DNA from 2 places in the Methylocystis borbori genome. Region 2 is predicted to be linked to the other one. Evidence: predicted binding sites of a transcription regulator. Region 2 holds the regulator's gene; the other holds the start of a gene.
The links. The regulator LexA, encoded in region 2, represses DNA repair genes until DNA is damaged. The targets are predictions, from matches to a motif close to TGTTCNNNNTGTGTTCNG.

Region 1: a site for LexA is predicted at 2,104-2,121, ahead of V3H18_RS13200 (PA0069 family radical SAM protein). Genes of this name have one in related genera too.

What each region holds. Positions count from the first base shown of each region.
Region 1 is NZ_JAZHYN010000044.1:11,684-15,097, forward strand. It holds gene V3H18_RS13195 (ribonuclease HII) at 31-642, opposite strand; gene V3H18_RS13200 (PA0069 family radical SAM protein) at 789-1,928, opposite strand; gene V3H18_RS13205 (homospermidine synthase) at 2,209-3,414, opposite strand, start outside.
Region 2 is NZ_JAZHYN010000015.1:18,725-22,138, forward strand. It holds gene gltA (citrate synthase) at 1-3, opposite strand, end outside; gene gltX (glutamate--tRNA ligase) at 273-1,697, opposite strand; gene lexA (transcriptional repressor LexA) at 1,924-2,634, shown strand; gene V3H18_RS06975 (ComEC/Rec2 family competence protein) at 2,641-3,414, opposite strand, start outside.

The DNA.
Region 1 (3,414 bases), on a different contig from region 2:
TCCATGATCGACGAACGCGCTCGAAAGCCGTCAGACCTCGCGCAAAGGCGAAAAGCTCAAGCGATGCGCGGGGCTCGCGCCATGCCGCGCGATCGCCTCCAAATGCTTGCGCGCCGCATAGCCGACATTGGTCTCGAAGCCGTAATGCGGATAGAGGATGGCGACGCGGCGCATCATCGCGTCGCGCGCGACTTTAGCGACGATGGAGGCGGCGGCGATCGAGAGCGCGGTGGCGTCGCCCTTGACGATGGCGCGGCAGGGACAGGCGACGGGGGGCGGATCGTTCCCGTCGACGAGAAGATAGGCGGGCGTTTGGGAAAGGCCGGCGACCGCGCGGGCCATGGCGGCGAGCGAGGCGCGGCGGATATTGATGCGGTCGATTTCCTGCGCGGTGACGAAAGCGACGCTCACCGCGAGCGCGCTCGCCATGATCCGCTCAAAAGCCTCTTCCCGCTGCTTCTGGGTCAAGACCTTGGAATCGTCGAGGCCGGACGGCGGGCGCTTGGGATCGAGAATCACCGCAGCCGCCGCGACGGGACCCGCGAGCGGACCGCGCCCTACTTCGTCGACGCCGGCGACCGGCCACACGCCCTTGCGGCGCAGCCGCGCTTCGATCGCGAAATCGGGACCGGCGCGCGTCAAGGCTGACGTCCTTTGAAAAAGGGCGTCGCCAAAGCGGCGTAAGGAAAAGCGCGCGGGCGCATGGCGCGATGAAAGCGCGTCGCTTAGCGCCTTGGCAACCGCGAAGACGAAAGGCGCGCCATTCGTCCAAAGATTTTTATGCCGACTTAAAAAAGCGCGAGCTGCTGCGGCGCGCGGCGCGGGGGCTCGAAGAGGTCCGTGCGCAGCTTGCTGCGCGAAAAGCCGAGCCGCGCGGCGGCGACCTCGAAACGTCTCCCGATCATCCAGGCGTAGGGGCCGTCGCCCTTCATGCGCCGCCCGAAGGCAGAATCATAGAGCTTGCCGTCGCGAGTCGAGCGCACGAGGCCGAGCGCGCGGCGCGCCCTATCGGGAAAATGCGTCATCAGCCATTCGCTGAAGAGATCGCGCAGTTCGAGCGGCAGGCGCAGCAGCACATAGCCCGCTTCGCGCGCGCCGGCCGCATGGGCGCGGGTCAAAATCTTCTCGATCTCGTCGTCGTTGATCGCCGGAATGATCGGCGCCGTCAGCACAGTCGTGGGCACCCCTGCCTTGGCGAGCTTTTCGATCGTGTCGAGCCGCAAATCGGGCGTCGCCGCGCGCGGCTCCATGAGCCGCGCCAGCCGGCGATCGAGCGTCGTGACCGATATGGCGACTTTGACGAGGCCTTTCTCGGCCATTGGCGCGAGGAGATCGAGATCGCGTAAAACGAGCGCCGATTTCGTCACGATCCCGACCGGATGATTGGCCCGCGCCAGAACCTCGAGAATCGATCGCGTCACGCGATGGCGCCGCTCGACCGGCTGATAGGGATCGGTATTGGAGCCGAGCGCGATGGTTTTGGGGACATAATTTGGCGCCGACAATTCGCGTTCGAGCAATTGCGCCGCGCCTTCCTTAACGAAAATCTCGGTCTCGAAATCGAGGCCGGGAGAAAAGCCCATATAGGCGTGGCTCGGCCGCGCAAAGCAATAGACGCAGCCATGCTCGCAGCCGCGATAGGGATTGATCGACCGATCGAAGGAAATATCCGCCGATTCATTCCTCGTGAGAATCGTGCGCGGCTTTTCGATATGGATATTGGTCGTCAGCGCCTCGAGGCTCTCCAAGGAGCCCCAGCCGTCGTCGATCTCCTCGCGCGTCTCCTTTTCGAAACGGCCGTTGCGCTTCGACAGCGCCCCGCGTCCGCGCCGACGCTCGGCGTCGATGAGCGCGCCGACGCGCGCTTGGCTCATCTGGCCAATCTCGCGCCCGAGCGCCTCGGATGAAACGTCAGCCAAGCGGCCCATTGCGGACTCCAACTTTTATGAAAGGACAAGGGAGACCGCGCTGACGCGAAACTTCGACGCGGCCTCCCGACGACAACGCAACGCGACGCAACTCATCCGGCGCGACGCCGGACGCCTTTGGGGACTCGCCGCTCTCCCCCAGCTCGACCGGCCAGAGAGGAACATAAGGCGAATATAGAACATATATAGAACATTCTTGGCGCGCGCAAGAGCGCAAAAAAAGCGCCGCTCTTGCGTGCGGCGCTTTTTTTATGGCGGCGTTCGCTTTTTTGCGCGCCCCTCAGCGCACGAGAATATTCCTGAACTGCCAGGGATCGCTCTCGTCGATGTCTTCCGGGAAGAGGCCGGGCCGCCCATCGAGCGGCGTCCAGTCCGTGTAATAGCCCTTCACCGGCCCAAGATAGGGAAGCTGCACCTCTAGGCAGCGCTTGTAATCCACCTCGTCGGCCTCGACGATGCCGGCTTGCGGATTCTCCAGCGCCCAGACCATGCCGGCGAGCGCGGCCGAACTCACCTGCAGGCCGGTCGCGTTCTGATAGGGCGCGAGATCGCGCGTCTCCTCGATCGAGAGCTGCGAGCCGTACCAATAGGCGTTCTTGGCGTGGCCGTAGATCAGGACGCCCAATTCGTCGATGCCGTCGACGATCTCATGCTCGTCGAGAATCTTCCAGCTGTCCTGCATCTTGCCCGACGCGCCGAAGATTTCATGCAGCGAGAGCACGGCGTCGTCGGCGGGATGATAGGCGTAGTGGCAGGTCGGACGATAGACCGGCTTTCCGGAATCGTCGCGCAGCGTGAGATAGTCGGCGATCGAGATCGACTCATTATGGGTGACGAGGAAGCCATATTGCGGCCCCGGCGTCGGACACCATGAACGCACCCGCGTATTGGCGCCGGGCGAGAGAAGATAGATCGCCGCGCCGCAGCCCGAAGAATGCGCGCGGCCGATGTCGGGTAGCGCTTTTTCATGCGTGCCCCAGCCCAGTTCGGCGGGCTGCATGCCCTCGGAGACGAAGCCTTCGACCGACCAGGTGTTGACGAAGACGTTGCGGGGCTTGGGGTCGCGCGCGCGCTGCGTGTCGCGCTCGGCGATATGGACGCCCTTGACGCCAAGCTTTTGCGCGAGCGCGCCCCATTCGGCGCGCGTCTGCGGCTCCTTCTCCAGCGCGCCCGTATCGCGCGCAATATTGACGAGCGCCTGTTTGACGAACCAGGACACCATGCCGGGATTGGCGCCGACGCAGGAGACCGCCGTCGAGCCGCCGGGATTGTTGCGCCGCTCTTCGAGCACGGTCTCGCGCAAGGCGTAATTGGTGCGCGCGTCATTGCCCATATTCTTGTCGAAATAAAATCCGGGCCAGGGCTCGATGACCGTGTCGACGTAAAGCGCCTTCAATTCGCGCGCGAGCTTGATGATCGCGAGCGAGGAGACGTCGACCGAGAGATTGACGACAAATCCCTGGCCCTCGCCCTTGGTGAGCAGCGG
Region 2 (3,414 bases):
CATATGCGCGCACCCCTCTCAAGCGCCCCCGCGCCCGCGACGAACGGGACCGCGTCATGACGCGCGCGAACGCTACGCAGGAATTGCGTCGCAATCGCGAACTCGCCGCTTCATTCGCACGTTCGACGTAGTGGAAACGTTCAGATTGTGCGGTGCAAAAACTATATCAATGGCAAGGTCTGTCAAGCGACGCGCCGCGCGAGGGCGACGCGAGAGGCGACGCGCATATTTCGCTTTGTGGAATTTCCATGCGGCGAAGAGGGAGACGCGGCCTAAGCCCGCGCCGCCTGATCGGAAATGCGCGCAAGGCTTTCGTCGCGCCCCAATATTTCGAGCACGTCGAAAATGCCGGGAGAGGTCGCGCGCCCGGTGAGCGCCGCGCGCAAGGGCTGGGCGACATCGCCGAGCTTGACGCCAAGCGCGACGGAAAGTTCGCGCACGGCGCCTTCCGTCGTCGCCGCGGTCCATTCCGGCAGCGCCGTGAGTTTCTCGACGAGCGTCGCGAGCCGCGCGCGCGCGTCGGGCGAGAGCAGTTGCGCGGCCTTGGCGTCGAGCGCGAGCGGCCGCTGGGCGAAAAGAAAGCCCGCGCCGTCGAGAAGCTCGTTCAAGGTTTTCGCCCGCGCCTTCAATCCCGGCAAAGCGGCAAGCAGTTGCGCGCGCTTTTTATCATCGAGCGCCTGCGCGATGGCTTCTCCGCCTTCGAGATAGGCAAGCGTCGCGACGAGAAGATCGAAAAGTTCGTCGTCATTGGAGTCGCGCAGATAGTGCCCGTTCATATTTTCGAGCTTGGCGAAATCGAAGCGCGCGGGCGAGCGATGCACTTGCGTAAGATCGAAGGCGTCGATCATCTCGGGCAGCGTGAAAAACTCCTTGTCGCCCTGCGACCAGCCAAGGCGCAGGAGATAATTGCGCAGCGCCGCCGGCAGATAGCCCATGGCGCGGTAGGCGTCGACGCCGAGCGCGCCATGGCGCTTCGAGAGTTTCGCGCCGTCCGCCCCATGGATGAGGGGAATATGGGCGAAGGCCGGCGTCTCCCAGCCCAGCGCCTCATAAATATGCTTCTGGCGCGCGGCGTTGGTGAGATGATCGTCGCCGCGAATGATCTGCGTCACGCCCATATCGTGATCGTCGACGACGACGGCGAGCATATAGGTCGGCGCGCCGTCCGAACGCAGCAGGATGAAATCGTCGAGATCCTTGTTCTGGAAAACGACGCGCCCCTGCACGGCGTCGTCGATCACGGTCTCGCCCTCCTGCGGCGCCTTGATGCGCACCACAAAGGGCGCGCCGGCGGGGGCGTCCGAAGGATCGCGATCGCGCCAGCGGCCGTCATAGCGCCAGGGGCGCTTCTCGGCCTTGGCCTTCTCGCGCATCTCCTCGAGCTCCTGCGCGGTGGCGTAGCAGCGATAGGCCCTGCCCTTGGCGAGCAGCTCCTGCGCGACCTCGGCATGGCGCGCGGCGCGGGCCGACTGGTAGACGATGTCGCCGTCCCAATCGAGCCCGAGCCATCTCATGCCGTCGATGATGGCGTCGATCGCCGCTTGCGTGGAGCGCTCGCGGTCGGTGTCCTCGATGCGCAGCAGGAAACGCCCGCCGTGTTTTCTGGCGTAGAGCCAGTTGAAGAGCGCGGTGCGCGCGCCGCCGATATGGAGAAAGCCCGTGGGCGACGGGGCGAAGCGGGTGACGACCTGTGACATGAGCGCCGCAAATATCCTTAAAGATGCGCGAAGCGGCCCCTCTAGCATGGGCGGAGCCGAGCGAATAGGAGCGCGCGCAGGTCCGCCTCAACCAAAGCGTGAACATGGACCTTGCGGAACGCAGAGAGAACGTCTATCGTCTGTTCATGATTTGTTTATAGTCTCAATTCAAAAGAGACTCTGGCTGCGCTTTTACCCCCTGCGCGGCTTTAGGGGCGATGCATCGATGCTGACAAAAAAGCAAAGCGATTTGCTGCGATTCATTCATGAGCGCCTGAAGGAGTCCGGCGTGCCGCCCTCCTTCGACGAAATGAAGGACGCGCTCGATCTGCGCTCCAAATCCGGCATTCATCGCCTGATCCTCGCTCTCGAGGAACGCGGCTTCATCCGCCGCCTGCCCAATCGCGCCCGGGCGCTCGAAGTGCTGCGCCTGCCGGAATCGGCGACGCCGCGCAGCGCCGGCGGGCGCTCCGGCAAATTCGCGCCTTCCGTGATCGAGGGCAATCTCGGCCGCGTCCGGCCGCTGCACGAGCGGCACGAAGACGAGAGCGACCAGCAGGTCGCGATCCCGGTCATGGGGCGGATCGCCGCCGGCACGCCGATCTCGGCGATCCAGAACCGCAGCCATACGATCAGCCTCCCGCCCGACCTTTTGGCGAATGGCGAGCATTTCGCGCTCGAAGTGCGCGGCGATTCGATGATCGAGGCCGGCATTCTCGACGGCGACACCGTCGTCATCAAGAAACAGGACAACGCCGACACCGGCGATATCGTCGTCGCGCTGATCGACGAGGAGGAAGCGACATTGAAGCGCCTGCGCAAGCGTGGCGCCTCGATTGCGCTCGAAGCCGCGAACCCGGCCTATGAGACGCGCATCTTCGGTCCCGACCGCGTGCGCATCCAGGGCAAGCTCGTCAGCCTCCTGCGGAAATATTAATCCGCCTCACTGAAGCGGCTCCATGAGGCGGGCGTCTTCCGCCGCGCGCTCTTGCTCGGACACGTCCTTCGGCGGCGCGCGCCGCAGGCGCGGCGCCGGCGACCAGGGCCGATCCTCGTCGATTCCGCGCGCCGTCGTCCACTCGGCGCCGCCGTCCTTGAAGCGCAGCGTCACCGCCCCTGTCTCAGCGAGCTTCCTTCGGTCGATGACGATCGCCGCGGCGCAGCCGTCCGGCGCGTAAAGCGGCGTGACGATGACGCTGGCGCGCGCGCAATCCTCCAGAAAGGCGCCGCGCGCGGAAACGAGGGCGACGAGGCGCCCGTCAAAGGCGCGGCCGACGCAGCCGAGATCGTCGCAGGAGACGCCGCTTTTCGCGTCGCCCGCCGCGCGGGCGTCGGCGTCGGCCCGCAGCCATTGCTCGGCGGCGAAGGCGCCGGGCCTTTGCCCCATGAGCGCGAGCTCGCCGGAAGGCTGGCGCAGCGCCGCCGCCTCGCCCGTCGCCGGAACGGCGAGATCGAAAGACGCGCCGCCCATGGCGCCCATCAGGCCGATAAGCGCGAGCGGAATCGCCGTGGCGCGAAACGCCCATGTCCGCCACAGCACGAGCGAGAGAACGGCGAGCGCGAGAAAGACAATCGCCCAGGGGGCGAAGGCTTTGACGGGGAGGCTCGCGCCCGGCGCGCTCGCGATCAGCCCTGCGAGATAGGTCACGAGATCGATGCCCATTTTGAGGTAACGCCAGACAAAGCCGTCGAGTCCGAAGGGATAGAGCGCCGCGCC